Regions from separate parts of the Kitasatospora sp. NPDC058492 genome, predicted to be linked through region 1. Evidence: riboswitches for the same ligand, from Rfam matches in the RefSeq annotation. Region 1 holds a riboswitch; the other holds the start of a gene.

What was found. A riboswitch is a leader RNA that binds a small molecule or an ion and turns the genes downstream of it on or off. The one in region 1 is predicted to bind cobalamin.
Region 2: linked by a shared signal. The riboswitch ahead of ACFWPI_RS14845 (HoxN/HupN/NixA family nickel/cobalt transporter) and the one ahead of ACFWPI_RS21970 (cobalamin biosynthesis protein) in region 1 are both predicted to bind cobalamin.

The regions. Positions count from the first base shown of each region.
Region 1 is NZ_JBHXMU010000033.1:3,916-25,650, reverse strand. It holds gene ACFWPI_RS21980 (hypothetical protein) at 62-1,495, opposite strand; gene ACFWPI_RS21975 (alpha/beta hydrolase family protein) at 1,841-2,953, opposite strand; cobalamin riboswitch at 3,251-3,383, shown strand; gene ACFWPI_RS21970 (cobalamin biosynthesis protein) at 3,491-4,459, shown strand; gene ACFWPI_RS21965 (cobyric acid synthase) at 4,456-5,994, shown strand; gene ACFWPI_RS21960 (putative cobaltochelatase) at 5,991-8,156, shown strand; gene cobO (cob(I)yrinic acid a,c-diamide adenosyltransferase) at 8,163-8,768, shown strand; gene ACFWPI_RS21950 (cobyrinate a,c-diamide synthase) at 8,773-10,182, shown strand; gene ACFWPI_RS21945 (hypothetical protein) at 10,202-10,666, opposite strand; gene ACFWPI_RS21940 (MarR family winged helix-turn-helix transcriptional regulator) at 10,873-11,385, opposite strand; gene ACFWPI_RS21935 (EamA family transporter) at 11,545-12,474, shown strand; gene ACFWPI_RS21930 (DUF1330 domain-containing protein) at 12,504-12,800, shown strand; gene ACFWPI_RS21925 (serine hydrolase) at 13,013-13,816, shown strand; gene ACFWPI_RS21920 (hypothetical protein) at 13,838-14,797, shown strand; gene ACFWPI_RS21915 (hypothetical protein) at 14,820-15,614, opposite strand; gene ACFWPI_RS21910 (hypothetical protein) at 15,681-16,715, opposite strand; gene ACFWPI_RS21905 (MFS transporter) at 16,712-18,040, opposite strand; gene ACFWPI_RS21900 (alkaline phosphatase family protein) at 18,046-18,981, opposite strand; gene ACFWPI_RS21895 (cobalamin biosynthesis protein) at 19,243-20,631, shown strand; gene cobC (Rv2231c family pyridoxal phosphate-dependent protein CobC) at 20,628-21,704, shown strand; gene ACFWPI_RS21885 (MOSC domain-containing protein) at 21,661-21,735, opposite strand, start outside.
Region 2 is NZ_JBHXMU010000019.1:176-8,247, reverse strand. It holds gene efp (elongation factor P) at 1-551, opposite strand, end outside; gene ACFWPI_RS14880 (Xaa-Pro peptidase family protein) at 631-1,737, opposite strand; gene rpmF (50S ribosomal protein L32) at 1,828-2,001, opposite strand; gene rpsR (30S ribosomal protein S18) at 2,082-2,318, opposite strand; gene ACFWPI_RS14865 (CobW family GTP-binding protein) at 2,331-3,497, opposite strand; gene rpsN (30S ribosomal protein S14) at 3,503-3,808, opposite strand; gene rpmB (50S ribosomal protein L28) at 3,808-4,044, opposite strand; gene rpmG (50S ribosomal protein L33) at 4,202-4,366, shown strand; gene ACFWPI_RS14845 (HoxN/HupN/NixA family nickel/cobalt transporter) at 4,514-5,626, opposite strand; cobalamin riboswitch at 5,656-5,870, opposite strand; gene ACFWPI_RS14840 (ArsR/SmtB family transcription factor) at 5,952-6,335, shown strand; gene ACFWPI_RS14835 (Fpg/Nei family DNA glycosylase) at 6,388-7,197, opposite strand; gene ACFWPI_RS14830 (AAA family ATPase) at 7,278-8,072, opposite strand, start outside.

The sequences.
Region 1 (21,735 bases):
CCGGGCCCCTCTTCGTTGTGCTCGCTCTTCGGCGGGCGCTGCTACGCGTCGGCGGGCGCTGCTAGGCGCCGCCGGTGTGCACGCTGAACGCCGAGCGGCGGGCCGCCCGCGCCACACCCGGATCCGGGTGCACGCCCGAGACCGCCGACAGCACCGAGGCCGCCCGCGGGTGCCCCGACTGCCGGGCCCGGGCGAACAGCCGCACCGGATCGCCCGCCGCGGCGCCCTCGACGTGGCCCACCAGCAGCTCCGTCTCGCCGTGGTCCAGCACCGCCGCCGCCGTGTCCACCCACAGCCAGGCCGCGTCCTCCGCCCCCAGCACGTCCGCCGGCGAAACCCCCTCGTCCGAGCGCTCCGCCAGCCACAGCAGCGCGTACGGGCGCAGCACCGGCTCGTCCACCGACCCCCGCACCGCCTGCTCCGCCGGGCCGCCGGCCACCCGCAGCGCCTCGAAGGCCAGCCCGCGCACCAGCGCGTCGTCCCCCTGCGCCGCGTCCAGCAGCTCCGCCACCGCCCGATCGGCCGGACGGGCCGCCACCCAGGCGCGGAACTCGGCCCGCGCCGGGCCCGGCGAGTAGTCCGCGCAGGCGTTCAGCAGCTCGAAGGCGCTCTGCTCGATGTGCCCGGCCGCGGTCTGCGCGACCGTGCAGATCTCCTCCAGCTTCGCCCGCACCGCCCAGTGGCCCAGCGGCGACAGCTCGGCGGCCTCGTCCCTGCGGACCACGGCCCCGACGGCCGCCAGGCCGTCCAGCATCCAGTCCAGGACCGCGGCCACGTCCGCCGGCGACGGCGGGGTGTCGATCTGCGGCTCCCGGCACGTGCCGCGGACCGCCGACACCGCCGAGGCGGCGTGCGGCACGGGCGACAGGCCCGAACCGTCCGTGCCACCCACCCGGCGCTCGTCCAGACCCCGGCGCAGCAGCTCCAGCAGTTCGCCGTCCGACACCGGACCGGCCACCAGGTGCAGGAACGACAGCAACTGAGGCGCCTGGTCCACCGCCTGGCCGGCCAGCACCGCGAACACGCCCCGCAGGGCGGCCGGCGGCACCGGGGCCAGCAGCGTCCAGGCGTCGAACAGCGCCGACCAGCCGCGGACCACCGCCTCGTCGTCGTGCTCCCAGGCGTGCAGGCGCCAGCCCGGGACCGCACCGCCGTCCCTGGCCTCCACCAGGCCGACCAGCAGTGCCTGCCCCCACGCCTTGGCGGCGGCGCCGACCGTCATGGCCAGCGCCCGACCCGCCGCACGGGCGTCGTCGGGCAGCAGCTCGCCCCGCTTGTCGACCTCTTCCAGGTCCCCCGCCCAGCGGGCGATCCGGACGGCGTCCACCAGCATCCGGCGGGCCAGCGGCGCCAGCTCGGCCGGCGCGGGGAAGCCCTCCGGTACGGGAACCCTCCCCCGACCGGGCGCCGCAGCGGGCCCTCGTCGGCGGGGTACCCCGGCCCCGCCCGGCTTGCCGGCGGCGGGCCGGTGGGCCGTACCGGGGAGACGGGTCACCGTCGCACCAGTACCGATCGTCGGAGGGAGCGGGGCATCACGGTCGCGCGGATTCCGAGACGTCACGTCGAGCAGTCTTCCCCTTGTACCGGCCTTCTGTCACATCCGGTTGGCTGTACGGACGGGCGGCCGTCGACGGCGCCTCCCCAAGATCGGGCAACAATCGGGCAACAGAGGCAAACCGCCTGGCCGGAAACAGGTGGCGGGGGCATGCCATCCCGGCTCAACCCTTGCGGCGGCGGTCGCGCTACCCGCCCGACCGGTCACACTCCGTGGCTGACGGGTGAGGTCCGGGTTTCGTACAGAGGCCCTGTCGGTGTGACTTCTCGTGCGGGGGGGCCGGGTTCAGAGAAGGGGGGTGAGCCAGCGGCGGAGGAGTTCGGTGTAGTGGGTGGGGGCGGAGTTCCAGAGGGTGGTGTGGTCGGCGCCCGGGAAAGGCCGGAGGCTGACCACGCCGGGGCGGGCGGCGGCGAGGCGCTCGGCGGCGCGGAACGGGGCGACCTGATCGTCGGGGCTGTGCAGGAGGAGGGTGGGGACACGCAGGTCGGCGCCCTCGGCGATGCGGCTGAAGTCGGCGAGGTCGACGCCGGTGCGGCCCTCGGCGGCGAGGGCGCCGAGCTCGGCGGCGGCGCCGGTGTAGCCGGCCCGGGCGGCGCCGCGGCGGGCGGTGGCGGGCAGGTCGAGGACCGGCGAGTCCAGGACGAGGCCGCTGATGGCATGGGCCCAGGCGGAGCGGGAGGCCGTCTGGAGGGCCATGGTGGCGCCGAGGGACCAGCCGTACAGGATGACCCGGCCGGCGCCGCTGTCGAGGGCGAGCCGGACCGCCGACTCGACGTCGCGCCACTCGGTCTCGCCGAAGTGGCCGAGCCCGTCCGGCGAGGCGGGGGCACCCTGGTCGCCCCGGTAGGTGACGGCGAGGGCGGGCAGGGCGAGGCGGTCGAGCACGGGGAGGACCGGGAGGGTCTGCTGCCGGTCGGCGCCGGGACCGTGGACGAGGATCACCCAGGTGCCGCGTTTGCCGTCGAGGCGCCAGGCGGGGAGGGCGCCGAGTTCGCCGTCGGCGGCGGTGTCGGTGAAGGGGAGGCCGAGCGCCTCCGTGGGGTCGCCGAGGTGGACGCGGGGGGTGAAGCGGACCTCGGTGCCGGGGGTGAGGGTGCCCCGGTCGGCGCGGACGAGGCGGCGGGTGACACCGTTCTCGTCGCTGTGCAGGACGTCCTCGACGACGGCGTGGCCGTGGTCGTCCCATTCCACGGCCCAGCGGCCGGGGCGCAGGCTCTCGGGGCGGCGGTTGAAGGTGATCCGGCCCGCGGCGAGGCTCCGCACCAGGATGGGGCCCGACTCCCGGACGGCGCTCGCCGGGTGGACCAGCCGTTCGGAGGCCCGACGGCCGATCACCAGGACGGCGGCCCCGGCGCCGACGACGGCGGCCGCCACGACGGCCGCGGTTCCCCAACGCATATCGCTCCCCGCTCTGCTGGTCTTGGCTGCTCTTGGACCGGACGGTGTCCGGGCGGTGTCCGGGCGGTGCTCGGACGGTGTTCGGGCACCAGTTCACCGGGGGGCCGCGCGGGCGGCCACCGGGCTGGGCCGTCCGGGTCACGGCGGGGCGTCGGGCGGGGCGGGCGTCAGGCGGGCCTCGGGCGGGCGAGAACGGCACCGGCGACAGGGCTCCGAGGTGTGACCAACCCCTCCGTGACCTCGGTTGACTCCCGGTTCGGCCGCGTGATGGGATCCTGGGGCCAAACGGAGGCATGCAGAGGAAGCCGGTGCGAGTCCGGCGCGGTCCCGCCACTGTCACCGGGGAGCACGCTCGGAACATTGCCACGGCGGACCGTCAGAAGCCGCTGGAAGGCCCGGGGGTGCGTCCGACCCGGAAGCCAGGAGACTCTCGCCCCCGGTACGTCGATCCAGGGCGCGGACCCTGAGTGAGGACACGCACGCGATGCAGGCTGCCCCGACCCGCCGGACCCCACGCGGCCTTCCGCCGAACCCGCCGTGCGCCCGCTGACCCGCGCCGCCGCGTTCGCGCTCGGCGCCGCCGCGGGCTTCGCCGCGGACGCCCGCTTCGCCGACCCCCGGCGCGGCCACCCGGTGGCCGTCTTCGGCGGCGCGGCGACCCGGCTGGAGCGGCGGGTGTGGCAGGACGACCGGGTGGCCGGCGCCGGGTACACGGCGATGTGCGTGGGCGCGGTCGCGGCCGGCGCGGTGGCCCTGGACCGTACGGTGGGCCGGCGTCCGCTGGGCCGGGCCGCGCTGGCGGCCGCCGCGACCTGGACGGTGCTGGGCGGCACCTCGCTGACCCGGGAGGCGCGCACCATCGGCCGGTCGCTGGCCACGGGCGACCTGACGGCCGCGCGGGAACGGCTGCCGCACCTGTGCGGGCGGGATCCGAGCGCGCTGGACGGGCCGCAGATCGCCCGCGCGGTGGTCGAGTCGGTGGCCGAGAACACGGCGGACGCCGTGGTGAACGCGCTGGTCTGGGGCACGCTGGCGGGCACGCCGGGGCTGCTGGCGTTCCGCGCGGTGAACACGCTGGACGCGATGGTCGGCCACCGCTCGCCGCGGTACGCCCGGTTCGGCTGGGCCTCGGCCCGGCTCGACGACGTGGCGGGCTGGCCGGGCGCCCGGCTGACGGCGCTGCTCACGGTGGCCGCCGCGCCGCAGCCGAAAACGGCCTGGCGGGTCTGGCGGCGGGACGGCTCGGCGCACCCGAGCCCGAACGCGGGCCAGGCGGAGGCGGCCTTCGCGGGCGCGGTGGGCGTCCGGCTGGGCGGGACCCTCCAGTACGGGGAGCGGGTGGAGCACCGGCCGGTGCTGGGCGCGGAGTTGCGCCCGGTGACGGTGGACGACATCGAGCGGGCCTGCGTGCTCTCCCGGCGGGTGGGCGCGCTGGCCCTGGGTACGACGGTCGCGGGGCACGTCGCGCTGCGCTTGCTGATGACACGGTGGAGGGGAAGGGCATGAGCAACGCACTGCTGGTCGCCGGGACGACCTCGGACGCGGGCAAGAGCGTGGTGACCGCGGGCATCTGCCGCTGGCTGGCCCGGCAGGGGGTGCGGGTCGCGCCGTTCAAGGCGCAGAACATGTCGCTGAACTCCTTCGTCACCACCGACGGCGCCGAGATCGGCCGGGCGCAGGCGATGCAGGCGCAGGCGGCCTGGGTGGAGCCGGAGGCGGCGATGAACCCGGTGCTGCTGAAGCCGGGCGCGGACGGCCGCAGCCAGGTGGTGCTGCTGGGCCGGCCGGTCGCCGAGGTGGGCGCGCTGGACTACCGCGAGCGCAAGCCCGTCCTGCTGGAACGGTCGCTGGAGTGCCTGGCGGATCTGCGCCGCCGCTACGAGGTGGTGGTCTGCGAGGGCGCCGGCTCGCCCGCCGAGATCAACCTGCGGGACCGGGACATCGCCAACATGGGCCTGGCGACGGCCGCCGGGCTGCCGGTGGTGGTGGTCGGGGACATCGACCGCGGCGGCGTCTTCGCGGCGATGTACGGGACGCTGGCGCTGCTGTCGGCGCAGGACCAGCGGCACGTGGCGGGCTGGTTCGTCAACAAGTTCCGCGGCGACGCGCGGCTGCTGGCGCCCGGCCTGGAGATGCTGCACGGGCTGACCGGCCGTCCGGTGCTGGGCACCCTGCCGATGCTGCCGGGCCTGTGGCTGGACGCCGAGGACTCGCTGGACCTGTCCACGGTGGTGGACCGGGTCGACGGCCGCGGCCCGCTCGGGGCGGACGTGCTGCGGGTGGCCGTGGTGCGCTTCCCCCGGCTGTCGAACTTCACCGACCTGGACGCCCTGGCGCAGGAGCCCGGCGTGCTGGTGCGCTGGGTGACCCGGCCGGAGGAACTGGCCGACGCCGACCTGGTGGTGCTGCCCGGCACCCGGGCCACCGTGGCCGACCTGGCCTGGCTGCGCGAACGCGGCCTGGAGCCGGCGCTGAAGGCGCGGGCGGCGGCCGGGCTGCCGGTCCTCGGGGTGTGCGGCGGCTACCAGATGCTGGCGCGCGGGATCGAGGACGAGGTGGAGTCCGGGGCCGGCTCGGTCGAGGGCCTGGGCCTGCTGCCGACGCACGTGCGGTTCGGCGCCGAGAAGGTGCTGGCGCGCCCGGTCGGCACGGCGTACGGGCAGCGGGTCGAGGGCTACGAGATCCACCACGGGGTGGTGGCCGTGGAGGGGGGCGAGCCGTTCTTCTCCGATGACGACGGGCACGGCCTGGACGGCTGCCGGGTCGGCCCGGTGTGGGGCACGACCTGGCACGGCGCGCTGGAGAACGACGGCTTCCGTCGTGAACTCCTGCGCGAGGTCGCCGCGTTGGCGGGCCGGGCGTTCGTGCCGGCGCCGGACACCTCGTTCGCCGAGGCGCGCGAGGCCCGGCTGGACCGGCTGGGCGACCTGATCGAGGAGCACGCGGACACCGACGCGCTGTGGAAGCTGATCGAGGGCGGGGTGCCGGCGGCCGGATCGCTGCCGTTCCTGGCGCCCGGGGCACCTGGGGAGTATGCATGAGTGACGTCCGCTATCCGTTCACCGCGATCGTCGGCATGCCCGACCTGCGGCTCGGCCTGCTGCTCAACGCGGTCTCGCCGGCCGTGGGCGGCGTGCTGGTGCGCGGCGAGAAGGGCACCGCGAAGTCGACCATGGTGCGCGCGCTGGCCGGCCTGCTGCCGACCCTCGCGGCCGTCGACGGCTGCCGGTTCGCCTGCGACCCGTCCGCGCCGGACCCGCAGTGCCCGGACGGGCCGCACGACCGCCCCTCGGCGTCCGAACGCCCCGCCCAGCTGGTCGAGTTGCCGGTCGGCGTGGCCGAGGACCGGATCGTCGGCTCGCTCGACCTGGAACGGGCGCTCGCCGAGGGCGTCAAGGCGTACGAGCCGGGGCTGCTCGCCAAGGCGCACCGCGGCGTGCTCTACATCGACGAGGTGAACCTGCTCCAGGACCACGTCGTGGACCTGCTGCTGGACGCCGCCGCGATGGGCCGCTCGTACGTCGAGCGCGAGGGCGTGTCGGTGCGGCACGCCGCCCGCTTCCTGCTGGTCGGCACGATGAACCCCGAGGAGGGCGAGCTGCGGCCGCAGCTGCTCGACCGGTTCGGCCTGACCGTCGAGATCGCCGCCACCCGGGACCCGGCCGAGCGCGCCGAGGTGGTCCGCCGCCGGCTCGGCTACGACGCCGACCCGGCCGGCTTCGCCGCACGGTTCGCCGCGGACGAGCAGGCGCTCGCCGAACGCATCACCGCCGCCAGGGAGTTGCTGCCCAAGGTGGAGCTGACCGATGTGGCGCTGCGTCAGATCACCGCCGTGTGCGCCGCGTTCGAGGTGGACGGGCTGCGCGCCGACATCGTGATGGCCCGCACCGCCGTCGCGCTCGCCGCCTGGGACGGGCGGACCGAGGTGCTGGAGGAGGACGTCCGCAAGGCCGCCCAGCTGGCGCTGCCGCACCGGCGCCGCCGCAACCCCTTCGACGCGCCGGGGCTGGACGAGGAGCAGCTCGACCGGACGCTGGAGGAGCACGCGCAGCCGGAGGAGCCCGCGCAGCCATCGGAGCCTTCGGAGCCCGAGGGGTCCGGGGAGCTCGGGGGCTCAGGAGAGGCCGAGGGCGACGGGGACGGCGAGGGCGACGGCCCCGAGGACGACGGTCCGGGCCCGGACGGCGGCCCCGGCGGCGGCCCGGACGGCGGCGGGGCCCCCGAGCCCGCCTCCGGCCCGCAGGCATCGACCGCCGAGCCGGACGAGCCGCTCCAGCAGCCCGTACCGGCCCAACACCCCGCCCCCGCCCGGGAGTCGGCGCCGGTCGCGGCCGGCGACCCGTACCGGACCAAGCTGTTCACCGTGCAGGGCACCGGCCACGGCGCCCAGGGCCGCCGCTCCCCCGCCGAGACCACCGGCGGGCACACCGTGCGCGCCCGGCGCCCCCAGGGCACGCTCAGCCGCCTGCACCTGACCGCCACCTTGCAGGCCGCCGCGCCGCACCAGGCGGCACGCGGGCGGGCCGGCCGGGCGCTGGTGCTGCGCAAGGACGACTTCCGCGAACAGGTCCGCCAGGGGCGGGAGTCCAACCTGGTACTGTTCGTCGTCGACGCCTCCGGCTCGATGGCCGCCCGGCAGCGGATGACCGCCGTCAAGGGCGCCGTGCTGTCCCTGCTGATGGACGCCTACCAGCGGCGCGACAAGATCGGCATGATCACCTTCCGGGGCGCGGACGCCGAACTGGCGCTGCCGCCGACCTCGTCCGTGGAGGTCGGCGCGGCCCGGCTGGAGTCGCTGCCCACCGGCGGCCGCACCCCGCTGGCCGCCGGCCTGCTGCGCGCGCACGAGGTGCTGCGGGTGGAGCGGCTGCGCGACCCGAGCCGCCGCCCGCTGCTGGTCGTGGTGACCGACGGCCGGGCCACCGGCGGGCGGGACGCGCTCGCCCGGTCGCAGCGCGCGGCCGGACTGTTCGCCGCGCAGGGCACCGCCAGCGTGGTGCTGGACTGCGAGTCCGGCCCCGTCCGGCTCGGCCTCGCCCGCACCCTGGCCGGACTGCTCGGCGGCACCGCCGTCAGTCTGGACGAGCTGCGCCCCGAGGGCGTCGCCTCGCTCGTCCGCGAGAACCGCCACGACGGCCGGCGTGACAGCCGGCAGGAGAACCGTCGTGAGAACCGTGCCACCACCATGCGAAAGGCGGCCTGAGCCGACATGCCCAAGGGTGTCCCCGAGAGCGTCCCCGAAGACGGCCTGACGACCCGTCAGCGCCGCACGCAGCCGATCACCGCCGTGCACACCGGCCCCGGCAAGGGCAAGTCCACGGCCGCGTTCGGCATGGCGCTGCGGGCCTGGAACCAGGGCTGGCCCGTCGGGGTGTTCCAGTTCGTGAAGTCCGCCAAGTGGAAGGTCGGCGAGGAGAACGCGCTGCGCGTGCTCGGCGCCTCCGGCGAGGGCGGCACGGTCGACTGGCACAAGATGGGCTCCGGCTGGTCGTGGATCCAGCGCTCCAGCGAGATGGAGATGGACAGCGAGGCGGCCGCCAAGGAGGGCTGGGAGCAGGTCAAGCGCGACCTGGCGGCCGAGACCTACCGCTTCTACGTGCTGGACGAGTTCACCTACCCCATGCACTGGGGCTGGGTCGACCCGCAGGAGGTCGTGTCGGTGCTCAAGGACCGCCCGGGCAGCCAGCACGTCGTCATCACCGGCCGGTACGCGCCCGAACCGCTGACCGAATTCGCCGACCTGGTCACCGAGATGACCAAGGTCAAGCACCCCATGGACGCCGGCCGCAAGGGCCAGCGCGGTATCGAGTGGTAGACCGTTGAGCACTGCCGGCAGGCCGTTGGCCGCCATCCCCCGCCTCGTCGTCGCCGCGCCCTCCTCGGGCGCCGGCAAGACCACCGTCGCCACCGGCCTGATCGCGGCGCTCGCCGCGCGCGGACTGGCGGTGTCCCCGCACAAGGTCGGCCCCGACTACATCGACCCGGGCTACCACGCGCTCGCCGCCGGGCGCCCGGGCCGCAACCTGGACGCCTTCATGTGCGGCCCGGAGCGGATCGCCCCGCTCTTCCTGCACGGCGCGGCGGGAGCGGACGTCGCGGTGGTCGAGGGGGTCATGGGCCTGTTCGACGGGGCCTCCGGGCGGGGGGAGCTGGCCTCCACCGCGCACGTCGCCAAGCTGCTGCGGGCGCCCGTGGTACTGGTGGTGGACGGCTCCTCGCAGTCCCGGTCGGTGGCCGCGCTGGTGCACGGCTTCGCCTCCTGGGACCCGGAGGTGCGCCTCGCCGGGGTGATCCTCAACCGGGTCGCCTCCGACCGGCACGAGCAACTCCTGCGCGAGGCCCTGGAAGAGGGCTCGGGCGTGCCCGTGCTGGGCGCGCTGCGCCGCTCCACGACCGTCGCCACGCCGTCGCGCCACCTCGGGCTGATCCCGGCCGTGGAGCGCTCGGCGGAGGCCCTGCGTGCCGTCGCCGACATGGGTGAACTCGTCGCCGCCTCGGTCGACTTGGACGCCCTACTCGAACTCGCCCGGACGGCACCGGAGTTGACCGCCGAACCGTGGAGCCCGTCGGCCGAGGTCGATCCGGTGGCCGGCACGCCGCGGATCGCGGTCGCGGGCGGCGCCGCGTTCTCCTTCTCGTACGCCGAGAACGCCGAACTCCTCACCGCCGCAGGCGCCGAGGTCGTCCCCTTCGACCCGCTGCACGCCTCGGCACTGCCCGACGGCACGGCCGGCCTGGTGATCGGCGGCGGCTTCCCCGAGCTGTACGTCCGGGAGCTGAGCGGCAACACGGCGCTGCGCGGGGCCATCGCGGCGTTCGCCGCCGGCGGCGGCCCGATCGCCGCCGAATGCGCCGGACTGCTCTACCTGGGGCGCGAGTTGGACGGCCTGCCGATGTGCGGCGTACTGGACACCGGCGCCCGGATGACCGAACGGCTCACCCTCGGCTACCGGGAGGCCGTCGCCCTGCACGACTCCCCGCTCGCCCGGACCGGCACCCGGGTACGCGGCCACGAGTTCCACCGGACGGTCTGCGAACCGGGCGCGGGCGAACACCCCGCCTGGGGCTGGCGCCTGCCCACCGGCCCCCGCACCGAGGGCTTCGCGGGCAGCCACGTCCACGCCTCCTACCTGCACCTGCACTGGGCCGGAGCCCCGTCCCTGGCCACCTCCTTCGCCTCGGCCGCAGCCGCCCACCAGACAACCCCCGGCAAGCCCGCGTCACCGTGACCCCCCTGCCCTGCCCGTCTCAGGACGGGCCGTTGCCGAAGGTGCCGGTCAGGGGGTCGGGGCGGTCGGGGCGGTGGCAGGTGGCGCAGCGGAGGCGGGTGTAGATCGCCACCGGGCCCATGAAGACGTCCTCGCGGCCGTCCGCCGGGGAGGCGGAGGCGGCCGGCCCGCCACAGTCCAGGCAGGCGCGGCGGGGGCGGGCGGCGATGGAGCAGGCGCGGCAGAGCAGGTGGGTCGGGTGCTCGGCGTGGACGACCACGGGCTGGGGGCCGCCGTCGAGCAGATGGACGCACCACGTGCAGGACTCGTCCACCTGCGCCGCCAGCATCCGGGCCCTGGTCTCCTGCTGCCACCTGGCGGCCTTCTGCACCGGGACCGTCACCGGCGGCCCCCACCCGGCGGCACTGAGCCACTGGGCCCCCTCCGCCCCTGCCGCCCGCAGCTGGTCGTCGACGGCGATGTCCCTGGGGGTCTTGTCCTTCATGGGCTCCTCCTCCGGTGCGGTTCCCGCCGGGTTAACGCCACCGGGGAGGCCATGGACACGCGAACTGCCCGACCACTACGGCCACCTGCCGCTGCCGCCGCCCGCGCACGCCCGGACCGACCGTCACCGCGGGGCCGCCCCGGCCCCCCAACGTACGCCGAAGCGCCGGGCCGCGCGGCGGTTCAGGCACAGACGCCGGGGCGCGCTCAGCCCAGCAGGGGCTCGGTGTCGCCGTGCGCGATGAGGAGCTTGCGCAGCAGGGTGTCGAGTTGGGCGCGCTCGTCGGCGTCGAGGCCCGCGAGGATGTGCTCCTCGTTGCGGACGTGGCCGGCCAGCGCCGCGTCGATGAGGTCCTTGCCGGCCGGGGTGAGGCGGACCAGCACGGCGCGGCGGTCGTCGGGGCTGGGGTTGCGCTCGACCAGGCCTTTGGCGGAGAGACGGTCGACCCGGTTGGTGATGGCGCCGGAGGTGACCATGGCGGCCTTGAGGAGGGCGCGGGCGTTGAGCTCGTAGGGTTCGCCGGAGCGGCGCAGGGTGGCCAGGACGTCGAACTCGGAGGAGTCCAGGCCGCAGGAGCCGAAGTACTCGCGCAGGGCGCCGTCGACGCGGACGTTGAGGCGTCGCAGCCGGCCGATCAGGCCGATGGCCTCGGTGTTCAGGTCGGGGCGGGTCCTGGTCCACTGCTCGACGATCTCGTCGACGGTGTCGCGCTGCTGCATGGCCTGACGCCTCCTCGGTTGCCGCCTGCCGGGGCTCGGGGCCGGGGCTCACGGCTGGACTGCGGGTAACTATCTTAACATTCACATACTTGACGTTCACCCACCCAGAGGCGTACTAATTATCTCAACGTTCAGATAATCAACGTTGAGGGGGATGCCATGGGTGGAACACGCGCAGGAGTGGCCGTCACGGCGGCACTCGCCCCGGCGGCCTGGGGCACGACCTACCTGGTCACCACACAGCTCCTACCCGAAGGCCGTCCACTGCTGCTCGCCGCCCTCCGGGCCCTCCCGGCCGGACTGCTCCTCCTGCTCATCGGCCGCAAACTGCCCAAGGGGCGCTGGTGGGGGCGCGCAGCCGCGCTCGGGATGCTCAACATCGGGCTGTTCTTCCCGCTCACCTTCGTCGGCGCCTACCGCCTGCCCGGCGGCGTCGCCGCCACCATCGGCGCGATCCAGCCGCTGCTCGTGACCGGCCTCTCGATCGGCGTCCTCGGCGTACGGCCCGGACGGCGGGCACTGCTCGCAGGGCTCGCCGGCGTCGGCGGCGTCGCCCTGCTGGTACTGAAGAGCGGCGCACGACTGGACGCCACCGGGATCGCCGCCATGGTCGGTGCGATCGCACTGATGGCCACGGGCACCGTCCTCACCCGCCGCTGGGGCCGCCCGGAAGGGGCCACCCTGCTCGACCTGACGGCCTGGCAGCTACTCGCCGGATCACTGTTCCTCGTCCCGCTCGCGGCCGTCGTCGAAGGCGCGCCGCCCGCACTCAGCGGCGCCAACCTCGCCGGGTTCGCCTACCTCGGGCTGTTCAGCACCGCGCTCGGCTACGTCCTCTGGTTCCGCGGCATCGACCGCCTCGGCGCCGGACCGGCCTCCTTCCTCGGCCTGATCAACCCGGTCGTCGCGACCGTGGGCGGCCTCGTCGTCCTCGGCCAGACCCTCACCCGCTGGCAACTCCTCGGCCTGCTGCTCGCCCTCGGCGCCATGCTCGCCGGCCAGGCCCCCACCCGAAAGCCCACTCCCGACACCGACACCGACACCGCCACCGTCCCCGACGCCCCCACGCTCGCCCCGGCCACCCGCTGACCACCGACCGCCCGGACAAGGAACCCACCATGCACTACGTCCTCATCACCCGCACCGACCACACCCCGGACGCCGCCCTCGGCCACTACCTCGCCAACGTCGGCGCCACCATGGAGCCCTACCAGGGCCGCCTGCTCGCCTTCGACACCCCGGCCCGCCTGGAAGGCGAGACCGCCTACACCAAGACCGCCATCCTCGAATTCCCCACCGCGGCCGACGCCGACGGCTGGTACCACTCCCCCGCCTACCAGGCCCTCGCCACCTGGCGCATCACCACCATGGGCCACCCCGTCACCATCACCACCGTCCCCGGCCTACCCGCCTAACCCCACCCCCGCCCCCACCCACCAACACAGCAACACACCGCAGCCCCGCCGGTCCCCACCGGCGGGGCCCGGCTCGTCAGCGGCCAGCGCACTCCCACCAACTGCACTGCCGGCCACTCCGGTTCGACCTTCGCGCGTGGCGTGTGACGCCCCCAGGCGGGTAGACGACGGTTAGCCTGAACCAACTGGCGCGAAAGGAATGGGATGGCCTGATGGTCGATTCCGACGGCGTGCGCACTGCGATCGCCGCACAGATCGAGGCGTTCACCCAGGGGGCCGACGCGGGCGTGCGCAGCGTCCTGGTCAAGACACTCGGCAACCCGCAGCTCACCGTCGCCCACCATGCGGACCTCGTGCTGCCCGCCGCGAGCCTGGCGAAGATGATCCTGGGGGTCGCGCTCTTCGAGTGGGCCGAGCGCGGCGAAGTCGACCTGGACGCCCGGGTTCGCATCGGATCCCTTCCCGGCACCATGTACCCGAGCGTGCTCCAGGCCCTCGACCCTGATTCGACCGTCACCGTACGGGAGTTGTGCGGTTTCACCCTGGTGACCAGTGACAATCCAGCCGCCGAGCACCTTCGCGCGGTGCTGGGGCAGGACCGGATCGACTCCACGATCAAGACACTCGGGCTGCACGCGACCCTCTTCCCGGCAGGGTTCTCCGAGCGTGAACTCGGCCCCCTCGGACGCGCCAACACCACCACCGCCGAGGACATGCTGCGGCTGGTCGAGCACATCGACCGGGCGCCGCATCTGGAGCCGATCCGCCGGTACCTGGTCAACTACTTGAGGAACGACAGGATTCCGTCCCGGCTGGACGACGATGTCCCGGTGCGGCACAAGACCGGCAGCCTGCGCGGCATCGTCAACGATGCGGGCATCGTCCTCCACCCGGCCACCCCCATCGCCATGGTGTTCCTGACGAACAATCAGTCCGATAACGTTCTTACGGCGCAGGAGATCGGGGAAGTCTCCGAGCGGATCGTCCGGATCATCGCAGACGGTGCGGCGCTCTGACGTCGCCCACGGGGGTGCCGCATGGCCGTGTCTCGAGAGCGACAACTGCGCAAGATCCTGGCGCTCGTCAACATCCTCGCCCTCACCACGGGACTGGCGTGTGTGGTGGCGGCCGCGCTGCTGACCCACCAGCAGGTCGTCGCCACCGTTCTCAGCCTCATCGGCGGCGCCTTCGTCTCGGCCGCGGCCGTGACTCTGGCCATCGGATCCCTCACCGTGCGGGAGACCACGGAGCAGGTGGACAGCGCTGTCCTTCGCGGCATGCAGGACGTCCTCGGCCCGGTACGCGATCCGCTGTTCTCCGGCGCGCTGTCCGCCTACCGCTACGACTGCCTGCTCTCACCTGCGCCGGCAGGCGACGCCCACCCCGACTACCTCTACCAGAGCTTCCGGATCTCCTACCGGATCGACGTCCTCCCCAAAACGGTGACCATCGCCTGTCTCGCCTCCAACGACGATGCCGGCCTGGACGGATTCACCGGGCCGGAGTGCCTGCTCCGGTGGATGATCGACGACAACCTGGACCCGGACGATCCCGAGGTCTTCACCATCGGAGCGGTCCGGGTGGACAACCGGGACCTGGAACGCAGGCCCTCGACACATGAGACCGTCGCCGGCGGGCGAGCCCGGATCGACCACTTCTCGGTACCCCGCGACGCCCAGGTCACCGTGGGCCATCTCGTCGAGCTGAGCATCACGGCACGCAAGTTCGTGGGCAACGATCGCCGGGTCCGCATCCAGGCTCAGGTGTTCCGCCACGTCACCGATGCCGAGTACCGGCTCACCATCGACCCTGCTCTCAAACCTACCCGCCTGAGCGTGAACGCCTCGGAGATCAGCGCGCTCGGGGCGGCCCACGGCGCCAGTGTCCGGGCCACCTTCCCCGCTCCGTTCAACAACACGGCGGGGCTGATCCAGTTGCCCTTCCCGCTCCAGCCGGGGAGCGTCATGGCGTTCACCATCGACCGGGACGTGGCCTGAGCTGCGGTGCCGTGGCGCACCCTCAGCCGGTGGCGCGGATGTAGATGTCGGCGGCGCCGGGGATGGTGGCGACGTAGATGCGGCGGGTGGTCTGGGGGTGGGTGGGGGGCGCGGTGGGGGTGAGGGAAGGGGTGGGGGTAGGCGTCGGGGTGGGGGTTGGGGTCGGGGGGAGGGTGACGGAGGGGGTGGGCTCGGGGGTGTCGTCGTCGAGGTCCGGGGTGGGGTCGGCGTCGGGGTCGGGGTCGGGTTCGGGTTCGGCGTCGGGGTCGGCGGCCTGGAGGCCGGGGGGTGCTGCGGGTGCCGGGGGTGCCGGGTCTGCGGTGGTGGCGTCGGGGGTGGGTGACGGGGTGGGGGTGGGCTCAGGGTCCGGGGGGAGTTCGGGGGCCTCGGCCGGGCCGTCGCCGCCGAGGGCGGCGGTGAGGTCGGCGGGGAGGGGGGCGGTGGGGCCGGGGGCCGGGAGGTCGTAGGCGCGCAGGAAGTCGCCGAGGCCGACGTCCTTGCCCGCGACGCGGTAGTGCAGGTAGGCGATGGGGGCGCCGTCGGGGGTGTGGGTGTAGATGGCGCCGACGGGGACGTAGGAGCGGCCGACGCCGGGGTGCTGGGAGGGGTGGAGGCCGGCGAGGAGTTCGGCCCGGTCGCGGTCGGTCTCGCGGCCGACGCGGCCGGCGGTGAGCGAGTTGACGCCGCGCACCACGAGGGCGGCCGCGACGGACACGCAGAGGACCAGTCCGACGGCGACGGTGCGCCGCAGGACGGGTCGGCCGTGCAGGGCCGGCCAGGAGTCGGTGACCGCGCGCTCGGGCGGGATGCCGTCCACGTTTGTCGTTCCCCCGTTCGATCAGGACGTCATTGTGCTCGACGAGGGACCGTAGCCGAGAGTTCCTCAGCCCAGGTAGGCGGGGGCGACCGCGGCCTGGGTGACCCGCCGGGGGGCGCCGCCGCCGTCGGCGGGGACGGTCCACAGGTCGGCGCCGTAGTCGCCGGGCAGAGCGTAGAGGAGGGTGCCGGTGTCCGACCAGACGGCCTGGTCGTCGATGTTGCGCTGTTCGGCGGTGGCGGTCTCGGTCATGGTGGCGAGGTCGAGGACGTACAGGCGCCAGGGGGCGTCGGGGGACAGGCCGGGGACGCGCTTCTTGTAGGCGATGCGGGTGCCGTCCGGGGAGAGCGAGGGGCACTCGACGTTCTCGTGCAGGGTGGTGAGGGTGTGGGCGGCGAGGTCGCCGCGGACGAGGTGGGTGTGGCCGCCGGTGGCGAGGGTCGCGTAGAAGGTGTTGTCGTCGGCGAAGGTCACGCCCCAGATGTTGATGTCGTGGGCCTGGTAGGGGTGGCCGTCCTTGATCACGTCGAAGGTCTCCAGGTTGTCCCGGAGGTTCCAGTCGCGGACGTCGACGATGGAGGTGCGGGTGGAGAAGTCGGTGCCCGCGTAGGAGTCGCCGCTGACGAAGACCGTCCAGGCGGCGAGGTGCCCGGACGGGGAGACCCGGGAGCGGGTGGGGATGCCGGCCGCCGGGTAGGAGCGCCGTTCGCGCAGGTGGTCGTCGAGGACGACGGCGCGGTAGGTGTCCTCCAGGGCGCCGTGCTGGGCCTGGAGGCAGATGCCGGTGCCGGCGGCGGCGTAGAAGCGCAGGCACTGGACGCCGGAGGCGGTGCGCGGGCCGTCCGGGCGGTCGGCGGGGACGGCGGTGAGTTCGTCGCGGTGCGGGCCCCAGGCCATGTTGCGGAAGACCAGCTTCCGCCCCTCGGAGGGCTTTTGCAGGGTGACGGCGCCCTCGGTGACGGCGGGGCCGCCGGGCTGGGCCTGGTCGCGCCGGGCGGTGCGGTCGGCGGCGTGGAGGACGGCCCCGGTGCCGACGGCGCCGAGCAGCAGGACGGCGACCAGGAGGATGATCACCCTGGTCCGGTTCTGGAGTCGGTTCACGGGCTCTCCTCGACGGTGGTGGCGGCGGGTTCACGCAGGACGGCGGCCGCGCCGAGCACGCAGAGCGCGAGCGCCCCCGCCGACCAGCCCAGCGCGCCGGTGCCGCCGACCGCGCTCCACAGCGCGCCGAACAGCAGCGAGCAGGCGAACCGGGCGAGCGCCTGCCCGGTGCCGACCAGGGCGAGCCCGGCACCGCGCTGCCCGGCCGGGACGGCGTCGGCCGCGGCGGCGGCGAGCACGCCGTCGGTGGCCGCGTAGAAGGCGCCGTGCAGCACGAGGACGCAGACGGCCACCGCCGGGCCGCCGGCCGGTGAGAGCAGCAGCCCGTACGCGAGCAGCAGCAGCACGTGCCCGCCGAGGAAGAGCCGGCGGCGGCCGATCCGGTCGGCGAGGGCGCCGAGCGGGACGGCGAGCAGCAGGAAGGCAGCGGCGGTGCCGAGCGGCAGCAGCGGGAACAGGTCGACGGAGAGGCCGAGCCGGCGCTGGACGAGGAGGTAGAGGAAGGAGTCGCTGACGGTGGTGAGTCCGAGCAGGACGGCGCAGAGCGTGAGCCGTCGCAGCCCGGGCAGCCGCAGCAGGGTGAGGCTGTCGCGCAGCGAGGGAACGGCAGTTGACGGATCGTCGGTCGACGGTCGGTTCGGCACGAACAGCAGCAGGACCAGCACGCCGAGGGCGGCGACGCACGCGCTGACCGTGAACACCGCGTTGTAGCCGTGCCGTTCGCCGCCGTCGGCGAGCATCGGCCCGCCCGCCAGGCGCAGCACGAGGAAGGCGGTGAGCGGGCCGAGCAGGGCGCCGGCGGTGTCCATCGCCCGGTGCACGCCGAACGCCCGTCCGCGGTGGGCGGGTTCGGTGGAGAGCGAGATCATCGCGTCCCGGGGTGCGGTGCGCAGGCCCTTGCCGGTGCGGTCGACGGCGATCACGGCGCCGATCAGCGGCACGGTGTGGACGAGCAGCAGCAGCGGTTTGCAGAGCGCGGACAGGCCGTAGCCGACGGCCGCGACGGTCTTGTGGCGGGCGGCGCCGTCGCGGCCGCGGCGGTCGGCGAGGTGGCCCCCGGCGAGGCGGACGAGCGCGCTGAACCCGTTCTGGATGCCGTCCAGCAGCCCGAAGCCGAGCGGGGAGAGGCCGAGACCGGTGAGCAGGTAGAGCGGCAGGACGGCGGTGACCATCTCGGAGGAGATGTCGGTGACCAGGCTGACGGCGCCGAGGGCGAGCACCGTCCCGGGTACGGCGCGCAGGGCGGCGCCGCGCCGCCCCGGCGGCTCCGTTGCGGAGGCCGGGGCGGCGGGGGCCTTGGAGCTGCGGGAGTCCGCGACGTACACGGGCGTCAGTTCCAGATGCCGGTGATGTCGGTGGCGTTGGCGGCGTTGCCCGCGTGGGCGGTCAGCCCGGCGAGGTCCTCCAGGGTGCGCAGCACGTTGTAGTGGTTGTAGGTGGTGCCGGTGCTGCTGCCGGGGGTGACGTGGGCGCCGTAGAAGACGGTCGGGATGCGGTTGCCGGCGAGGCGGTTGTCCTCGTCGAAGGTGACCACGAGCAGGCTGTTGTGGCTCTTGGCCCAGGTGGCGTAGGCGGCGAGGTTGGTCTGCAGCCAGGTGTCACCGGTGCCGACGGAACAGTCGTGCATGTCGTTGCACAGGTCCGGGATGACGAAGGAGACCTTGGGCAGGGTGGTGTAGTCGGTCGGGAAGGCGTCCATGCCGTAGGCACTGGAGGCGGGCACGTTGCCGAAGCCGAACCACGGGTCGTGCTTCTGCGCGTAGTTGTCGACGCGGCAGTCGGTGGCGCCCTGGGCGGGCAGGCCCTCGTTGTAGCTGGCCCAGGTCTGGCCGGCGGCGAGCAGTTCGGAGCCCAGGTTGGGCTGCTGGAGGGCGCCGACGTCGACGCAGCTGTCGTCGGTGACGCCCTGCGCGCTGCCGGAGAACAGCATGTAGTAGTTGGGCTGGCTGGGGTGGGTGAGCGCGAAGGACTGGGTGAGCGCGGCGCCGCCGGCGACCAGCGTGTTGTTGATGTACGGCGCGCTGGAGCTGCTGCCGATGACCTGCGAGTAGGCGTGGTTCTCCATCACCACGACGATCACGTGGTCGGGCGAGGGCAGCCCGCCGGCGGTGTCGGCGGCCGCGCTGCCGCCGGCGGCCCACAGGCCGAGCGAGCCGCCGACGAGGCCGAGCCCGGCGGCGAGGGCGGTGAGGGGCCGGCGGAGCGGGCGGCGGGAGGGGCGGCGGGGGGACGTGGTTCCGGGGGTGCGGAGTCGTGCGAAGGCCATCGGGTCCTCCGTGCGTCGGGGCTGCCTGGTTGGAGCGCCGAGAACAGTAGGATCGCGCCGTGTCGTGTACCGCACAAGACAAGTGAAGAACAGGCGAACAGCTGCCGCCCGTCGGCGGTCCACGTCACAGCCGCCCCGATTGACCCGTTCCGACCGGGCGTGGTGGGATCACGGGGGCCCTTGTGGCGGGATCACGGATGCTCGTGTGCGGGGATCACCGGGCTCGCGGGGCTCGCGGGGCTTTGGGTGAAGGAGCGGGACGTGATCGGACTGGTCGCCCTCAACGGGACGGGCCGCCTGCTGGCCGACGAGATCCACGCCGCCTGGCCGGAGACCACCCGCATCCACACCGCGGTGGCCAGTGCCTGCTTCGGTCCGACCGAGGCCCTGGACTACGCCCTCGGCCGCAACGACCTGGTGGTCTGCCTCGCGCCGGTCGCGGCCACCGCGCAACTGCTGATCGACGGCTCGCACCTGCGCCCGGGCGGGCCCGGCCTGGTCAGCCTGGACCTGAACCTGCGCTACGCCGTCCCGCTGACCGGCCGCGACAGCGGCGCCGACGAACTGGCCGAGGAACTCGCCGCCCTGCTCGGCGTCCGGGCCGTCCTGACCGGCAGCCCTCCCCCGGCCACCGCCCGGCCCTTCGCGCACCTGGTCGGTCACGCGTCGACGTACACCCGCGGGCCGCGCGGCTCAGCGGCCTCGCGGGCGCTCGCCGAGGGCCGGCCGGTCCGGCTGGAGAGCGACCTGGCGCACCCGCTGCCGGCCCTGCCGCCCTCCGCCCGAGCCGACGCGCCCGCCGACGCCCCCGTCCTGCGGGTCACCGACCGCACCCACCCCGACGAGGACGTGCTCCTCGTGCACCCGCGCACCCTGGTCGTCGGGGTCGGCGCGGGCGGCGGCGCCACGGACTCCGAGCTGATGCGGCTGATCACGGACACCCTGGCCGAACACGGCCTGGCCCGCGCCTCGATCGCCCGGCTGGCGACGGTGGCCGGCAAGGCGGACCACCCGGAGGTGCGCTGGGCCGCGTTCTGCCTCGGCGGGGTGCCGGTGGACGAGCACCCGGCGGCGGACCTGGCCGCGGTGGCCGTGCCGAACCCGTCGGACCTGGTCGGCGCCGCCGTCGGCACCGCGAGCGTCGCCGAGGCGGCCGCCCTGGCGAGCGCCCCCGGTGGCGAGCTCGTCGCCACCAAACGGAAGTCCGCCGCGGCGACGGTCGCGATCGCCCGGGCGGCGGTCCGCGGACGCCTCGCCGTCGTCGGACTCGGACCGGGCGCGCACGACCTGCTGGTGCCGCGCGCGCTGGCGGAACTGCGGCGCGCGTCGACGGTCGTGGGCGCGCCGGGCGCGGTCGGGGCGGTCGCCGAGCTGCTGCGGCCCGGGACCAGGCGGATCGCGACGGACGACGGCGCCGGAGCGGCCACCGGCGCGGCCGTCGACATGGCTGTCGACCTGGCTGTCGACATGGGTGTTGACCTGGCCGTCGACCTGGCCGCGCACGGGCACGCCGTGGCGCTGGTCGCCCTCGGCGACGGCGCGGCGCTGCGCGTGCCGCCGGGCGCGTACGACGTCCACCGCGTCCCGGGGCTGCCCCTCCAACCGCTCGCCCCCGATGTGCCCGCCCACCCGCAAGGAGACCCCGCGTGACCGCCCCCGAACCCGACCTGCGCCACCACGGCGACGCCGAGGTGCGCGCCGGCGGGTCCGGCCTGGTCGACCTCGCCGTCAACGTCCGCACCGGCACACCCCCGGCCTGGCTGCGCGACCGGCTCGCTGCCACCCTCGGCGACCTCGCCGCCTACCCCGACCAGGGCGCCGCCCGCGCGGCGGTGGCCGCCCGGCACCGGCGGCCCGCCGACGAGGTGCTGCTCACCTCGGGGGCGGCGGAGGCCTTCGTCCTGCTGGCCCGCGTCCTGACGGCACGTCATATCGTCGTGGTGCACCCGCAGTTCACCGAACCCGAGGCGGCGCTGCGGGACGCCGGGCACCAGGTGCACCGGGTACTGCTGTCCCCCGAGGACGGGTTCCGGCTGGGGGCCGTCCCGGAGGAGGCCGACCTGGTCGTCCTCGGCAACCCCACCAACCCGACCTCCGTCCTGCACCCCGCCGACGCCGTCGCCGCACTCGCCCGCCCCGGACGCACCCTGGTGGTCGACGAGGCGTTCATGGACACCGTGCCCGGCGAACGCGAGTCCCTCGCCCCGGCCCGGGACCTGCCCGGCCAGGTCGTCGTCCTGCGCAGCCTCACCAAGACCTGGGGCCTGGCCGGACTGCGGATCGGCTACGTCCTCGGGCCCGCACCGCTGATCGCCGCGCTCGGCGCCGCCCAACCGCTCTGGCCGGTCTCCACCCCCGCGCTGGCCGCCGCCGAGGCGTGCAGCGGCCCGGCCGCGCTGGCCGAGGCGGAGGAGGCCGCCGCCGAACTGGCCTTGTGGCGGAGCTACTTGCTGAAGGGCTTGGCCGCCTTCCCGACTCTTCGGGTGTACGGCGAGCCGGCCGCGTCCTTCGTCCTGGTACGGCTGCCGGGCGCGGCGGCCGTCCGGGAGCGGCTGCGCGGGCGCGGCTTCGCCGTCCGGCGCGGGGACACCTTCCCGGGGCTGGGCGAGGAGTGGCTGCGGATCGCCGTCCGGGACGAGGCCACCACCGACCGCTTCCTGGACGCCCTCGCCGCCGTTCTCACCCCACCGCCTCCCGCCCTGCCCCGCCTCGGCCCAGCCTGATCGCATCCCCCACCGCGACCCGGCCGGGTAC
Region 2 (8,072 bases), on a different contig from region 1:
CCGAGGTAGCCGCCGTCGCGGGTGTCGACCTTGATCTTCTCGCCGGTGACGATGAAGAGCGGCACGGCGATCTCGGCGCCGGTCTCCAGCGTGGCCGGCTTGGAGCCGCCGGTGGAGCGGTCGCCCTGGACGCCCGGCTCGGTGTGGGAGATCAGCAGCTCGACGGAGGCCGGGAGCTCGATGTACAGGGGGGCACCCTCGTACATGGCGACCAGGGCCTCGAAGCCCTCCAGCAGGTACTTGGAGGCGTCGCCGACGACGGCCGGCTCGACCACGATCTGGTCGTAGGTGTCCGTGTCCATGAACACGAAGTTCTCGCCGTCCTTGTACGAGAACTGCATGCCGCGCTTGTCGACGTTGGCGGTCTCGACCTTGGTGCCGGCGTTGAAGGTCTTGTCGACGACCTTGCCGGTCAGGACCTCCTTGAGCTTCGTGCGCACGAAGGCCGGGCCCTTGCCGGGCTTGACGTGCTGGAACTCGACGACGGACCAGAGCTTGCCGCCCTCCAGCTTGAGGACCATGCCGTTCTTGAGATCGTTCGTGGAAGCCACGGGCGCACTTACTCCTGGATATAGCTGTCAAGGAACCAAGGCTTGCGTCCTGCCGCCGACGGCCGACGGGCGGCCGCGGTCACAGGGCGAGGAGCTCCTTGGTGGTGATGGTGAGCAGCTCGGGCCCGCCCTCCTCTGGGGGGCGCACCACGAGCGTGTCCTCGATCCGGACACCGCCCTTGCCCGGGAGGTGGACCCCTGGGCCGACGGTGACCGGCACGCGGCTGTCCAGTTTACCCATGTCCGACGGACCGAGGCGCGGCGCCTCCCGGATCTCCAGCCCGATGCCGTGCCCCACCGGGTGCGGGGAGGTCTCGGTGTGGCCGGCCGCCTCCAGGATCTGCCGCGCGGCCCGGTCGGGCACGTACTGCTCCACGCCCGGTCCGAGCGCCTCCCGGCCGGCCCGCTGGGCCCGGAACACCAGCCGGTGCAGCTCCACCTGCCAGGGCGCGGGGGCGGCGCCGATCACGAAGGTCCGGGCGGTGGAGACGCCGTAGCCCCGGTACTGGGCGCCCATCACCACGGTGAGGAAGTCGCCCTCCTCCACCCGGCGGTCGGTCGGCTGGTGGGCGGGCCGGCCGGAGTGGCTGCCGGTGCCGACGGACACCGGGTAGGCCGCCCGGTCCGCGCCGTGGTCGATCATCCGGCGTTCCAGCTCCATCGCCAGGTGCCGTTCGGTACGGCCGACCAGGATCGACTCCAGCAGTTCGCCGAGCGCCTGGTCGGCGATCTCGGCGGCGATCCGCAGGTCGGCGATCTCGTGCTCGTCCTTGACCACCCGCAGCCGCTCGACCACCTGCGCCAGGTCGGCCAGCCGGGCCCCCTCCGCCAGGCTCGCCACCGCGCGGTGGCGGCTGACGGTCAGGTCGTGCTCCTCCACCGCGAGGTCCGCCACGCCCAGTCGCGCGGCGGCGGCGGCCGCCGCCAGGGCGGTGTCCGCCGCGGCCGCCACCGGCACCTGGGTGACGTCCGGCGCGATCAGGTGCTCCCCGGTGTCGTCCGGCGGCAGATCGTCCGGCACTGCCAGCAGCACCCGCTCCCGGGTCAGCAGCAGCGTCGCCCCGCAGGGCGCGCAGCCCGTCAGATACCGCACGTTCGCCGCCCGGGTGATCAGCGCCGCATCGGCCCCGGCCGCACTGCAGTGCTCCCTCACCCGCTCCCGCCGACCCGCGTACGCATCAGACATGCGTCGAGCCTACGAACCCCCACCCCGATCCGCCCGCCGAGCACCCCCGACAGGGCGCGCTCCCGCCCCCGCACGCCCTCTTTGTGGTCGCTACGCCCCCTCCGGATCGATCAGGCCGCGGCGATAGGCGGGGACCAGGTTCTGGGGGACGAGCAGTTCGCGGCCGTTGAGGGTGATCGGGACGAGCTTCGGGGCCTTGCCCTTCCACTGGGCCCGGCGGTGCCGGGTGTTGCTGCGGGACGTCTTGCGCTTGGGGACGGCCATCGGGGGCTCCTTGTCGGGTGGTGACGGTGGTGGCGGTGGTGACGGCGGCGATGGCTACCGGGTGGTGCCGGCGGCGATGGCTACCGGGTGGTGCCGGCGGCGTACGGGAGGAGGGCCATCTCGCGGGCGTTCTTGACGGCCCTGGCCACGGCGCGCTGCTGCTGGACGGTGAGCCGGGTGACGCGGCGGCTCCGGATCTTGCCGCGGTCGGAGACGAAGCGCCGCAGCAGGTCGGTGTCCTTGTAGTCGATGTACTCGACGCCGGCCGCGAACAGCGGGTTCGGCCGGTCCTTGGGCGGGTTCGGTCGCTTACGCACAGTGACGGCTCCTCAGTGAACGGGGTCGAGCAGGTCCCGGAAGGCGTCCGGCAGGGCCTTCCAGCCGGGTTCGCCGGCGGCGAGTTCGGCGTCGGTGAGCAGACAGGAGTCGAGCAGCCCGGTGACACCGTCGACGTCCAGGCCCTCGGCGGTGAAGCTGAGCTGCTGCACCCGGTCGCCGTGCAGAGGGTGCCAGTCGAGGGCGGCGGCGGCCCGGCGGGCGGGCGGGTAGAGCTCCCAGGCGGCGTCGGGCAGGGAGGTGAGCCAGGGCCCGCACTCCTCGACCGCGAGGTTGGCCCCGGCGGCGTCCCAGGCGAGCATCAGGTCGGGCCGGTTGGCCAGCCAGAAGCGGCCGCGGCTGCGCTGGGCGGCGGGGACGAGCAGTTCCAGCGCCCGGTGCAGCCGCTCGGGGTGCAGCGGCCGGCGGCGCTCCCAGACCAGCGTGGTGACGCCGGCCTCGTCGCTCTCCTGCGGGAGCAGCGCGATCGCCGGGTTGACCCGGTCGCGGGCGGCGGCGACGTCGAAGCCGCCGAGGGCGGCCCGGGTGAGCGCGCCGGTGCCGAGCCGGACGACCCGGGCGGTGGGGTGGAGCTGGCGGAGCAGCGCGAGCCCGGGCGTGTGCGCCGTCGCGCGCGGGACGGCGAGGGTGGTGGCGTACTCGACCTGGTGGGCGAGCGCCTCCGCGCGGGTCCGCTGGTCCTGGCGGGCGGTGTGCTCGCCGTGGTCCACCAGGTCGTCGGAGACGGAGAGTTCGCCGATCAGCCGGTCCGGGTCGACGGCCGTGACCACGCCCGCGAGTTCGACGGCGTCCTCCAGATGGCGGCCGTCCGCCTCTCCCCCGGCGATCACCTCGACGGCCGGGTGCGGGTCGCTGCCGCCCCACAGTTCGACGATCGCGAGTCCGTACCGGCCTTCGTCGGCGATCCGCAGCAGTCGCGGCAGCAGGTCCTCGCGCAGGGCGCAGCAGGGGCAGTCGTTCACCAGCGGGACGTCGGCGGCGTCGAACCCGCCTCCCGCGTCGCGCAGTTCGCGGTGGACGACGCCCTGCGAGGCCTCCCGCAGGTCGTGGTGGAGGACCACCGCGTCCACCGCGGCCGCGGCCAACTCCCGGACGGCGGCGCGGCGTTCGGCGGCGTGCAGGCCGGCGACGACCACCACGGGCAGCTTGATCCCGTCCACGCCGCTCACCAGCTGGCCTTGCGGACGCCGGGCAGGTGGCCGGCGTGGGCGTGGACGCGGAGGTTGACCCGGGAGAGGCCGAAGGCGCGCAGGTAGCCGCGGGGGCGGCCGTCGACGGCGTCGCGGTTGCGGATCCGGGTGGCGCTGGCGTCGCGGGGCTGGCGGGCGAGTTCGGCCTGGGCGGCGGCGCGTTCGGCGGGGGCGGTGCCGGGGCCGGCGATGATCCGCTTGAGCTCGGCGCGGCGCTCGGCGTACCGGGCCACGACGGCGCGGCGCTGCTCGTTCTTGGCGATCTTGCTCTGCTTGGCCATCAGACCTTCCCCCCTCGGGCGCGGATGCGGGCGACGGCGGCCTCGATGCCGATCGTGTCGATGGTGCGGATGCCCTTGGCGCTGAGGGTGAGCCGGACGTACCGGCCCTCGCCGGGCAGCCAGTAGCGCTTGTGCTGGATGTTGGGGTCGAAGCGGCGGCGGGTGCGGCGGTGCGAGTGCGAGATCGCGTTGCCGAATCCGGGCTTGCGGCCGGTGAGTTGGCAGTGGGCGGACATGGGTGCTCCCTGACGTCCGGGAATGGGCAGGACGGAGCTCACGTTACACCAGATGAAAATGACTTCCATTTCGGTGTACGGTTTCGCCCCGGCCCCGAACACCCCGCCAACCCGCCAACCCGCCAACCCGCCAACCCGCCAACCCGGGAGGACACCCATGGCCCGTAGTGAACTGCGCCCCGTCATCAAGCTCCGCTCCACCGCCGGCACCGGCTACACGTACGTGACCCGCAAGAACCGCCGCAACGACCCGGACCGGATGGTCCTGCGCAAGTACGACCCGCTCGCGCGCCGGCACGTCGACTTCCGCGAAGAGCGCTGAACCCCGCCCGCCCGAACTGAACCCCGCACCGACGGAACGCCGACCGGCAGCGACCCGTACCGCCCCGCAGCGACGAAACGGCGCCTCCCCCGGGATCCCGGGGGAGGCGCCGTCGCTGCTCGCAGCCGTCGCCGCTCGCAGCCGTCACTACTCGGCGGCCACCCAGCGCTTCTCCACCCGGGCCAGCTTCCAGTAGGCGATCGCCGCGGCCCAGACCACCACGAACAGCCCGGCGATCGCGTAGCCGACGTTGTCCAGCGAGATGCCCGCGATCCAGCCGGTGACCGGGTCGGTCAGATCGAGCTTCTCGTGCAGCACGCCGACCAGCTCGATGGTGCCGATGACGAAGGCCACCGCGATCGACAGCCCGGTGATCGTCAGGTTGTAGTAGACCTTCCGGACCGGGTTGGCGAAGGCCCACTGGTACGCGAAGTTCATGAACGTCCCGTCCAGGGTGTCGAACAGGCTCATCCCGGCCGCGAACAGCAGCGGCAGGCAGACGATCGCGTACCAGGGCAACCCGGCCGCCGCGCCCGACCCGGCCATCACCATCAGGGTGACCTCGGTCGCGGTGTCGAAGCCCAGCCCCAGCACCATGCCCACCGGGAACATCTGCCCGGGCCGGGTGATCGAGCGGGTCGCCCGGTTCAGCACCCGGGCCATGAAGCCCCGCGAGTTGAGGTGCTCCTCCAGCTGCGCCTCGTCGTACGACCCGGCCCGCATCGCCCGGAACACCTTGAGGATGCCGAGCAGCGCGGCCAGGTTGAGCGCGCCGATCAGGTAGAGGAACGCGCCGGAGGCCGTCGTGCCGACCATCCCGAGCCACTTGTGGGTGGTCGAGTCGTCGTCCATCAGCGTGCTGGCCAGCTGCGCGCCGCCCGCCACCAGGGCGGCCATCAGCACCACCATCGAGGAGTGCCCGAGGGCGAACCAGAAGCCGACCGAGACCGGCCGCTTGCCGTCCGCCATCAGCTTGCGGGTGGTGTTGTCGATCACCGCGATGTGGTCGGCGTCGAAGGCGTGCCGCATGCCGAGGGTGTACGCGGTGATCCCCAGGCCCACGCCGAAGACCTGGGTGCCGACCGCGTAGTTGTGGGGCGCGACCAGGAAGATGAGCGTCCCGAACGCCACCACGTGCATGGCCAGGATCACCCCCATCAGCCCGGCCGTGCGAACGGTGTCCTCGCGCTTCCAGCGGAACGTGGGCAGCACGGACGGTGTCGCCGGCGCCTCGGCGGCGGCGGTTTCGGGCAGGGTCATTCGGGTCACGCTCCAGCACCTCGTGGAAACACTTCGTGAGATGCCGTGGCCGGTCTCCTGGCTTACGGGGGTCCCGTACCCGCCTTCCCAGGTGCGCGAGGCTCCCAGTGGCGTCGTGGGTACGGACGTCTCTCCATCGTCGACGATCACGATGGCCCGATCACAGTGGCGAGGGCCGCTCCGGACTGGGACCCCTGAGGATCCGTCACCGGTCTTCCCGAGCACCACGGCGGGGAACACCGTAGGGGTCAGGACCCACCCTTGCAAGGCTGCGCACCTGCGCAGGTGTCCAGGATCACAGGCCCCCTCCTGCAACAATGTGCGCATGCATCTCGTACCGGCCGACCGCGCGGGCCACCGCACCATCGACGGACACCGGGTCTGCGAGGCCATCGCCGCGATCGGCGACCCCGCGCACGTCCGCACCTGGGCCGAGCGGTTCTCCCTGCTCGCCGACCCCGGGCGGCTCGCCCTCCTGCTCGCCCTCCACCGGGCCGGCCCGCTCGCCGTCTCCGACCTCGCCGTCGCCACCGGCATGCGCGACCCCGCCGTGTCCCAGGCCCTGCGGCTGCTCCGCACCGCGGGCGTGGTCACCGGGGACAAGGACGGGCGGGTCGTGCGCTACCGGCTCGTGGACGAGGCCATGCGCCCCCTCCTCGACGCGTGCGCCGCCGCCGAACACCACGAGCCCACCGTGGCCGTCGGCTGACCGGCCCCCCGGAGGACACGCCGGGGCCCGGCCGGAGCAACCGCGGACCCGGTCAGGCCGCCTGGCAGGCGGGGCACCAGAAGAGGTTGCGCGCGGCGTGCTGCTCCGTCCGGACGTCGGTGCCGCAGACCAGGCAGGGCATCGCGGCCCGCCGGTAGACGTACACCTCGCCGCCGTGGTCGTCGACACGCGGCGGGCGGCCCATCGCCTCGGGGGTGTGCTCGGGCCGGACGGTGTCGATCCGGCCCGCGCCGACGCCCTCGCGCATCAGGGCGACCAGGTCGGCCCAGATCGCGTCCCACTCGCCCCGGGTGAGGTCGCGGCCGGCGCGGTGCGGGTTGATCCCGTGGCGGAACAGCACCTCGGCCCGGTAGACGTTGCCCACCCCGGCCAGCACCTTCTGGTCCATCAGCAGCGCGGCGACGGTCGTCCGGCTGGCCGATATCCGGCGCCAGGCGGCCTGCGGGTCGGCGTCGGCGCGCAGCGGGTCGGGGCCCAGCCGGGCGGCGACGGCGGCCTTCTCCGCGCCGGTGACCAGCGCGCAGGTGTTGGGGCCGCGCAGATCGGCGTAGCCGTCGTCGTTGGCCAGCCGCAGCCGGACCAGGCCGACCGGCTCGGGCGCGGGCCCGGTGCCGAAGGCGAAGCCGCCGTAGAGGCCGAGGTGGACGTGCACCCAGGCGCCCTCCTCGAAGCCGAGGAACAGGTGCTTGCCGACGGCTTCGGCCGCGGTGAGCAGCTGCCCGTCGATGGCCTTGGCCTCGTCGGCGAACCGGCCCTGCGGGCTGGACACCTCGACCGGGCGGCCGCCGAAGGCCTTCCGGTTCTCGGCGGCGAGGCGGTGGATGATGTGGCCTTCCGGCACGGGCGTCAGCTCCCCCGGGGTGGTTCGACAGGACCTGCACATCATCGCAGTCGGCGCCGACAGCACCGGATCGTCGCAGGTCAGCGGACCGGCATGCCCATCAGCCGGGCCAGGATGACGCGGTCCAGCTCGGCGGCGGTGCCGGCCACGTCCAGGTACGAGTTGTCGATGATCGGCAGCCCGGAGTTGTACCAGCCGGCCATCCGGCCGTGGATCCGCGCCACCTCCTCGTCACCGAGCCGCCGGGTGCCGCCGCGCCTGGCGTTGCGGTGCAGCACGGAGTCCAGGCTGGGCAGCAGCACGACCGGGATCATGCCGGGGCCGATGTGCCGCTTCCAGCCGCCGAGGCCGATGGCCGGGCGGTCCGGGAAGACGGCGTCGTCGATGATGCAGGAGATGCCGTTGGCGAGGTAGTTGCGGCAGGCGAAGCCGCAGGTGCGGCGGGCCAGCCGGTACTGCGCCTCGGAGGCGTTGTTCCAGCCGGACTGCGGGTTGGCGAAGCCGGACTGCACCCACTCGCGGACGTCGTCCAGGCTGATGTGCGCAGTCGGGCTGGGCCGGCGCTCGGCCCAGTACCGGGCGACGGTGGTCTTGCCCGCCCCGGCCGGGCCGATCAGCAGGACGGCGATCGGACTGGCGGGCGCGTGCCGCTGCGGCGGGTGGGCGGGGAGTTGCACGGGCGCGCCGGAGGGCAGCACGAAGTGCCCGGTGGCCCCGACGGGGACCGGCGCACTGGGCGCGGGCGCGGGTGCGGCCGGAGCGGGCGCGGAGACAGGAGCCGGAGCGGGCGGCACGGGAGCAGGCGGCACCGGAACGAGCGGCACCGGAGCGGCCGGAGCCGGCGGCGCAGCGGCGGGAACGGGAGCCGGAACGGG